DNA from 2 places in the Pseudomonas benzopyrenica genome. Region 2 is predicted to be linked to the other one. Evidence: predicted binding sites of a transcription regulator. Region 2 holds the regulator's gene; the other holds the start of a gene.
The links. Region 2 encodes LexA, which represses DNA repair genes until DNA is damaged. Its sites were predicted from a motif close to CTGTNTNNNNANACAG; they were not measured.

Region 1 (4,410 bases), 2.1 Mb from region 2:
CCTGCAGTTACCCACCACCACCCGCCCCGACGGCGGACCGCGCTGGGCGCAGCGCATCGAGGCCGAGATCGTCGCCCCCACCGGTCGCTACGACCGCGACCGGGCGATCAATCCGGGCAGCAACTTCTGGTCCTTCAATCCCTATTACGCCACCACCTACTGGCTGACGCCCCAATGGTCGGTGACCGGGCGCTTCTGGTACCTGTGGAATGGCAAGAACGACCAGCCGCTGCGTAGCTTCGGCGCTGTCTCAGACACCCAGGCCGGCCAGGCACTGCATGCCAACTTCGCCACCCAGTACGCGCTGAACGACCGACTCAGCATCGGCCTGAGCGGCTATTGGCTCCGGCAGATCACCGATACCCAGGTGGATGGCCATGACGTCAGCGGACGCCGGGAAAAAGTCTGGGCCTGGGGTCCGGGTTTCACCTACGCCTTTTCCAGACAGAACCTGGTCACCGTCAACAGCTACTTCGAGCAGGACGCCGAGAACCGCACCGAGGGACGCAAGTTCGTCGTCAACTTCCTGCATCGTCTTTAGGCAGTGGTTACCGCCTTTCAGCGTTTGAAAGGGATACCGTAAATCTGCTGAGTAGGCGGAGCCGGCGGCTGCGCCTGGGGGTGGGGCACCATGTGCCAGGTCTCGTCACGCGGCCGGCGGTCGATGTAGATCGGCACCGGCTGATAGAGGATGCCGCCGCTGCGCACCTGGGTTTCCTGGCGAAAGCTGGAAGAGGAGGAAGAGCCGCCGACCACGGTGACGTCATCGACCGGGCGCTGACGGCTGCTGGCCGGCGCGGGGACTACGGTGATCTCGCGCGGCGCAGTGGCTGGCAGTGGCGTGGCGGGTTTTGGCGGGGGAGTGAAGCCGTTGCTGTCGGGCAAACGCTGCAGCGGAATGGTAGTGATCTGACTATTCGTCGGACAAGCGCCCTGGGTATAGGTCGTCTGGCCCTGGTCGTCCACGCATTTGTAGACATCCTGAGCGGCCACGACGCCACTGGCGAGCAGTAGGCCATAGAGTAGCGAACGCATGATGAGGCCCTCCGGGCACTCGAAGTGTCACCTGCAGGATACAAGATGCCCGTCATGGCTCCCAGCGGCGGTGCACGTCCCCGTGCAAGCCTGCGGCTAATCGTCAGACCTTAGAATTAGGTCTGATGCCGGTGGAGCGTATAACATCTTGAAACATTCTTTTCAGGACAGTGACGCGTGAAGTGGTTCGTGATCGGCGGTTTCTTTCTCTGTGTGTTGTACGTGCATTTTCGCGGTCGGGTGCGTCATCGCTTCCTGCGTCAGCTAGGTGATCATTCGACGGTGTTGGCACCGCTGAACACCTTCATGTTCCTGACGTCGCGGGTACCCAACCAGCCCTATCACCCGGTGGAACGCTTTCCCGAGCTCCAGGTGCTGCAGGACAACTGGCAGCTCATTCGTGACGAAGCCCTGGACCTGCTGCGTGCCGGCCAGATCAAGAAAGCCGCCGAGCACAACGATGCCGGCTTCAACTCCTTCTTCAAGAGCGGCTGGAAGCGCTTCTATCTGAAGTGGTACGGCGACAGCCATCCTTCCGCCATGCAGCTGTGCCCGCAGACCACCGGATTGCTGCGGGGCATCGGCACGGTCAAGGCGGCCATGTTCGCCGAGTTGCCGCCCGGGTCGCGGTTGGTGCGTCATCGCGATCCCTATGGCGGCTCCCTGCGCTATCACCTGGGCCTGGCCACGCCCAACGACCCACGCTGCTTCATCGAGGTGGACGGCCAGCGCTATCACTGGCGCGATGGCCAGGCAGTGGTGTTCGATGAAACCTTCATCCACTACGCCGAGAACACCACCGAGCAGGATCGCATCATCCTGTTCTGCGACATCGAGCGACCGCTGCGCTATCGCTGGGCCGGTGCCTTCAACCGCTGGATCAGCGGTACCCTGCTGGCCTCGGCGGCCTCGCCCAATGACGCCAGCGACCGCACCGGTGGCCTCAACCGTGCCTTCCGGCACCTCTATCGCATCCGTCAACGCGGCAAGGCGCTGAAGAAGCGCAACCGCTTCCGCTACTACCTCGAACAGTGGCTGTTGCTGGCTGCCTTGATCGGCGTGGTGATCTGGATCTGACGGTCACCTTCGTCAGCCGAGGCAGCGGTTCGACTTGACCCCGATGCGGATCGCCTCTAATACTGTATGCATATACAGATTGAGGCGATGGCCATGGATAACACCCCTGCAGGTCTGGCGGCATGAGCGGCGGCGCCAGCCTGGCCCGGCTGTTCGAGGAGCGGCGGCTCTGGAAGGGGCAGACCAGTCCTGATGCCCGGCGCAGCGACCAGCCCACCGGGGTCGCCGCCCTGGATGCCCATCTGCCCGGCGCCGGCTGGCCCGAGGCGGCGCTGACCGAATTGCTGCTCGCCGGCCCCGGCCATGGCGAGTTGCGGCTGCTCTGGCCAACCCTGGCGCGCCTGAGCCAGGCCGCCGAACGCATCGCCCTGATCGGCCCGCCGCTGTTGCCCTATCCCCTGGCCTGGCAGGCGGCCGGCGTGGCGCTGGATTCCCTGGTGGTGATCCGCGCCCAGGGCGCCGAGGTGCTCTGGGCCGCCGAGCAGTGCCTGCGTTCGGGATGCTTCGGCGCGGTGCTCTGCTGGCCCGAGCGGGCCGATGATCGCCAACTGCGTCGGCTGCAGGTCGCCGCCGAGAGCGGTCGTACCCTGGCCTTCGCCCTGCGCTCGGCCGCCGCCCTGGACAATCCCTCGCCGGCGGCCTTGCGCCTGGAACTCAGGGCGCCGCTGGAACGGCTGCACATCCGCAAATGCCGCGGCGGTCAGCCCGGCGTGCTCGATCTGGCCGGCGGCGCTTGAGCTGGTCATGCGCTGGGCCTGCATCCTCTTTCCGCAGCTGGCGCTGGATGCCGTGCTGCGCCGCCATCCGCAGCCGGAGCAGCCGCTGGTGCTGCTTTCCGGTCCGCCCCAGCGTCGCCTGCTGCGGGCGGTCAATCCGGCCGCGCGAGCCCTGGGGTTGCGCCCTGGCCTGACCCTGGCCGCCGCCCAGGCGCTGACCCGCGACTTCGAGCAGCAGGAACATGATCCGGCGCTCATCGAGACGGCCGAGGCGCTGTTGGCGGCCTGGGGCTATGGCTTCAGCTCCCAGGTCAGTCGCCACTATCCGCGGGCGCTGCTGCTGGAGATCCAGTCCAGCCTGCCGCTGCTGGGTCCCTGGCCGCGGCTGGAGCGGCGCCTGCGTCAGGAGCTCCAGGGCCTGGGCTTTCGTCATCGGCTGGCCCTGGCACCCAATCCGGTGGCGGCGCGCATGCTGACCAATGTCGCCGATGGTCTCATCGCCTCTCCGGACGACCTGCCGCGCCTACTCGATCGGCTGCCCGTGGAGCGCGCCGGTTTCGCCCCCCAGCAAGCCCAGGCGCTGACGCGCATGGGTATCCGCCGGTTGGAGCAGCTCAAGGCCCTGCCCAGGGCCGCCCTGGCCCGGCGCTTCGCGCCGGAGCTTCTGCAGCAGCTGGATCTGCTGAGCGGCAGTCGCAGTCTGGCGCTGGAGTTCTATCGGCCGCCCGATCGCTTCGTGGCGCGGGTGGAACTCAATTTCGAGGTGGACTCCCACCAGGCCCTGCTGTTCCCACTGCGCCGCCTCACCGCCGACCTGGCCGCCTGGCTGGCCAGTCGCGACCGTGGCGTGCAGCGCTTCCTGCTCTGGCTGGAACATCGCCAGGGGCCGGCCACCACCCTCACCATCGGCCTGCTGGCCCCCGAGCGCGATGCCGCCCTGCTGTTCGAATTCGCCCGTGGCCGCCTCGAACAGTTGCAGGTGGTGGCGCCGGTCCTGGCGCTGCGCCTGGAAAGCGAGGAATTGCCGCTCTTCGTGCCGGAACGCCATGGCCTGTTCGACGAACGCCCGGCCCAGGCCGTGGGCTGGGAGGTGCTGCGCGAGCGTCTGCGTGCCCGGCTGGGTGAGGAGGCCGTGCTCGGCCTTGGCATCCAGGCGGATCATCGGCCCGAGCGCGCCCTGGTCTGGCGCCACGAGCGACGCCTGGAGACTGTGCTGCCCGGCCTGCGTCCGGGCTGGCTGCTGCGCGAACCGCGCCCCCTCGACGGTCAGCCACGCCGGATCCTGGCCGGTCCTGAACGCATCGAAAGCGGCTGGTGGGACGGCGGCGACCAACGCCGCGACTACTACCGCATCGAGGTGGCCGACGGACGCCAAGCCTGGGCCTTCCGCCGCTATGGCGAGGAGGCGCCCTGGTGGATCCAGGGCTGGTTCGCATGAGCGGCTATGTCGAGTTGCACTGTCTGTCGAATTTCAGTTTCCAGCGCGGTGCCTCCAGCGCCCTGGAATTGTTCGAGCGAGCCAAGGCGCTGGGCTACGCCGCCCTGGCCATCACCGACGAAGGCACCCTGAGCGGCATCGTCC
Region 2 (4,410 bases):
CCAGCACCGGAGCGAAGCTGAAGTCCAGCCCCACCGCCAGGATCTCGGTCGCCATGATCCAGCCACAGAGCCGGGCTAATTCCAGGCTGTCCGCGCGACCGCCCAGCTGCCCCATGGCCGGCAGTCGTACCACGTCGCGGCGCAGGCGCTGCACGCGACCGCCTTCCTGGTCCACGGCCAGCAACAGCTCCGGGCGCACCGCGCGGATCGCGCGGCACAGTTCGCGGACCTGCCCCGGGGTTTCGATGTTGCGGGCGAACAGGATCAGTCCGCCCACCTCTGGCTGGCGCAGCAGCTGACGATCCTCGGCGGTGAGCCAGGTGCCAGCGATATCGACCATCAGGGAGCCTTGCATGGGTACCTCGTCCGAATGCTCCGGCGCATGGCGCCGTGAAAGGGACGCAAGCTTACCCCAGCCACCCTCGATGCCGCAGCCTAGTAGGTCTCGGCTGTCTCCACCGCCACTGGCCGCCGCGGCCGATACTGGGCCTGGGCCAGCTCCGGTGCGTGCATCGCCGTCGGCGCCCGCATGCCGGTGGCGAGGAAGGGGACCATCAGCCGCAGCACCTGGTCGGTGTGGGTATCGACGCCGAAATCGTTCTCGCCGATCGCCCGCAGTGCCTTGATGCCGGACATGCTGAACACCGCCGCGCCCAGCATGAAGTGGGCGCGCCAGAACAGCTCCAGGGGCGGAATCTCGGGCACGGCGCGGTTCACCAGCAGCAGGAAGCGGCGGAAGGCACGCCCATAGGTCTGTTCCAGGTATTTGCGCAGGTGGCCTTGGCTCTGGCTGAACGCCAGACCCAGCAGACGCATGAACACCGAGAGGTCATTGCCATGCCGTGGCTTGATGGCCAGGGAGTGGTCCACCAGCAGATTCAGCAGCGCCTCCAGGCTCACCTCTTCCCTGCTCTTCGGCTGCCACTGATCCAGATCCCGCTCCAGGTTGAAGCAGAAGGGATCGAGAAAGCGCGAAAACACCGCCTGGATCAGGGCCTTCTTGGAGCCGAAGTGATAGTTGACGGCCGCCAGATTGACCCCGGCGCGGGTGGTGATGAGTCGCAGCGAGGTTTCGGCAAAGCCGCGCTCGGCGAACAGTTGCTCGGCCGCATCCAGAATGCGCTCCACGGTATCCGACTGCGCCATGACCTTCCTCGATAGATGAATTTCCGTTTGAAACATATGTTTCAAACGCTATCCAAGTCAATCGCAGTTCGGGCGGTGAGCCTGACCTGAAAGCGCTGGAGCACTCGTCCTTCTGCTGTTTGCGGGCTATTTGCCACCAATCCGGCCTGTCGTCCGAAGCCGGGCCAGGTGCCCTTGCCTACCACCTGGAGTTACTGTATATAATCACAGCATCATTAGACGACGCGACGTGCATCATGCTGAAACTGACACCGCGACAAGCCGAGATCCTGGCCTTCATCAAGCGTTGCCTCGAAGCCAATGGCTTTCCGCCTACCCGCGCGGAGATCGCGCAGGAGCTTGGTTTCAAATCGCCGAATGCGGCCGAGGAGCACCTCAAGGCCCTGGCCCGCAAGGGCGCCATCGAGATGACGCCGGGCGCCTCTCGTGGCATCCGCATCCCGGGGCTGGATACTACGCGCAAGGCCGACGAGAGCCTGCCAGTCATCGGTCGGGTCGCCGCGGGCGCCCCCATCCTGGCCGAGCAGAACGTCGAGGAAAACTGCGCCATCAACCCGGCCTTCTTCCAGCCCCGTGCCGACTACCTGCTCAAGGTCAAGGGCATGAGCATGAGAGACGTCGGCATCCTCGATGGCGACCTCTTGGCCGTCCATGTGACCCGTGAGGTGCACAATGGCCAGATCGTCGTGGCCCGGGTGGGCGACGAAGTCACCGTGAAGAGATTCAAGCGCTCGGGCAACCAGGTCACCCTGCTGGCGGAAAATCCCGAGTTCGCCCCTATCGAAGTCGATCTTTCCACCCAGGAATTCGCCATCGAAGGGTTAAGCGTTGGCGTCATCCGCCGCTAACGTCTAGGGCTGGCCTGCGGGCCAGCCTCTTGTCACCGCTATTTGCCTTACGCCGAAGTCTTGATCGGGGGTATAGGTTCGCGCTCCGAAAAAGCGCTCAAGACCAGGCTGAGCACAGTGACGTCATGTATCCGTGGTACATGATCTCAAGTGGATTTGATCGAGTCGCCTCCAGGAGGTAGCCATGCAATTTCCCCTGATGTTCGATGCCCCGCGTTCGTTGGTTCAAGAGCTGGACCTGGCACCTGAGCTCCTGCTGCAGGAGCTGACCGCCTTTCTGCCCAAGGCCGGCAAGCCGGCCCGGGAGCTGCCGGCCGCCCCGCTGCCGGACACCTTCAGCGAGATGTCCCTGCACGGTAGCCAGGAACAATGCCTGCAGTTGCTGGCGCCCATCCTGCGCCAGCTGAGCGACAAAGACGATGCTCGCTGGCTGACCCTGGTCACGCCGCCGTCGCTGCTCAGCAACGCCTGGTTGCGCAGTACCCATCTGAATCCGGAACGGGTGCTCCTGCTGCAGACGCCGAGCGCGGCCAAGACGCTGCAACTGGCCTGCGAGGTGCTGCGCAAGGGGCAGAGTCATACGGTGATCAGCTGGCTGCACGACCTCAGCGATGCGGGCAAGCAGCAACTGGCACGCGCCGCGGCCCAGGGCAACAGCCAGAGTCTGAACGTCAGATTCGCCTAGGCAGCGGGCAGGAAGGGATGTAGCAGCGGCATTCCCGCACGGAATGCCGGATCAGGCGGAGAGTCAGTGCAGGACGCGGGGTTGATCGTCACGCTGAAGGCTGTCGCCTTCGGCCAAGCGACCCGCCATCTGCACGCCCAGGTTGAACATGGCCTTGGCCACCTCTATCTGCTGTCCATGCAGGAAATCCTTGGCATCGCTGGAAAACTCAAGGGTCACGAGGGCTTCCTCGTCGTCCGCACGGCGCAACACGATGCGACCATCGGAGAGTTCAACGATTTCCAGGTAGGCAGTAGTCATTCAGTATCTCCACAGCTAAGCGGATAGTGTAACAGCGTGGGGTCTGGGAGGCTGACTTGCCTGAGCCTTTTTCGACGGTCTGCAAGGCCATCGTCCTGACGGCCTCTGCGGCATGCTAGCTGGACGGCTCCTACCACTCGGTCATGGCACCGCGGAATCTGAGCGCCGTCTGCTTGAGACTTTCGCGCCAGGCTTCCACTTCTTCAAGACCCAGTTCCGGTTCGGCCGGTTCCAGGCTGACCGCTTCGATGAGGGCCAAGGTCGGGTCCTGCTTGGGCCGCCGTGGCGCCTGGGGCGGTTGCAGCAGCCGCTGGTATTCGGCGATCAACCGCGCCAGCCAAGTCTCCGAATTGCCAGCCAGCTCCACCAGTTCACCCATTTCCGGACTGGGCGCCTCGTTCAAGGCGTCGGGTGAGAGCAGGACGGCGAGCGACGTGGCTTCCATGGTGGGATGACGGTAGAAGCCTGCCACCTCCTGACAGAGCCCCAGCAGGGCGCCATGCAGGTGAAACAGGCAAGCCTCGCGCTCGGCCATGATGCGGCCCTGGCTTTGGGCGGAGGGTGCCGCCTGAGCCGAGCGCCAGCTGTCCAGCGCTAGACCGGCGAAATAGAGCTTCTGGTTGGTGCGGGTGTAACGCTCGTTGGCCATGCCCTTCTCCTCAGGCCGGCTCACGCCGACCACCTGTCTCGCGCCGGAGCCAAAGGCCCTAGCGCTTCTCTTCCACCTGCCACTTCTTGCCGTCGTAGAAGGCCTTCCAGCCGGTGGGCTTGCCCTCGACCTCGGTCTGCACGTACTGCTCCTTGGTCTTGCGGCTGAAGCGGATCACCGCCGGGCGGCCTTCGGCATCCTTCACCGGAGCACTCAGCAGATAATGGTACTTGGGATCGATCTCGTCGCGATGGGGCAGCAGTTCACTGACCAACGGCGCACGGGTCTCGCGATTCTTCGGGAAGCCACTGGCGGCCAGGAACAAGCCCGAGGCCCCGTCGCGCAACACATAGGTGTCGTCGACCTTCTCGCAGCGCAGCTCAGGCATGGGCACGGCATCCATCTTCGGCGGAGCCGGCTCGCCGTTCTTGAGCAACTTGCGGGTGTTCTTGCAGGCCGGATTGGTACAGCCGAAGAATTTGCCGAAACGGCCGGTCTTGAGCTGCATCTCGCTGCCGCACTTGTCGCATTCCAGCGACGGGCCTTCGTAGCCCTTGATGCGATAGCTGCCCTCTTCGATCTCGTAGCCCGGGCAGTCCGGATTGTTGCCGCAGACGTGAAGCTTGCGATGCTCGTCGATCAGATAGGCGTCCATCGCGGTGCTGCAGATGGGGCAGCGGTGCTTGCCACGCAGGACAAGAGACTCGGATTCGCCCTCGTCGTCATCGGCGATCTCGTCGCCCGGAACCAGGTTGATGGTGGCCTTGCAGCGTTCCTTGGGC

Region 1: the regulator LexA is predicted to act here: its motif matches at 2,175-2,190, upstream of imuA (translesion DNA synthesis-associated protein ImuA).

Annotation. Positions count from the first base shown of each region.
Region 1 is NZ_CP145723.1:1,702,021-1,706,430, forward strand. Features, by position in the region: gene V6W80_RS07855 (SphA family protein) at 1-541, shown strand, start outside; gene V6W80_RS07860 (DUF4124 domain-containing protein) at 559-1,035, opposite strand; gene lpxO (lipid A hydroxylase LpxO) at 1,213-2,112, shown strand; gene imuA (translesion DNA synthesis-associated protein ImuA) at 2,235-2,849, shown strand; gene V6W80_RS07875 (Y-family DNA polymerase) at 2,857-4,266, shown strand; gene V6W80_RS07880 (error-prone DNA polymerase) at 4,263-4,410, shown strand, end outside.
Region 2 is NZ_CP145723.1:3,802,938-3,807,347, forward strand. Features, by position in the region: gene nagZ (beta-N-acetylhexosaminidase) at 1-355, opposite strand, end outside; gene V6W80_RS18140 (TetR/AcrR family transcriptional regulator) at 436-1,146, opposite strand; gene lexA (transcriptional repressor LexA) at 1,383-1,994, shown strand; gene sulA (SOS-induced cell division inhibitor SulA) at 2,179-2,679, shown strand; gene V6W80_RS18155 (hypothetical protein) at 2,743-2,979, opposite strand; gene V6W80_RS18160 (DUF6586 family protein) at 3,110-3,628, opposite strand; gene topA (type I DNA topoisomerase) at 3,687-4,410, opposite strand, start outside.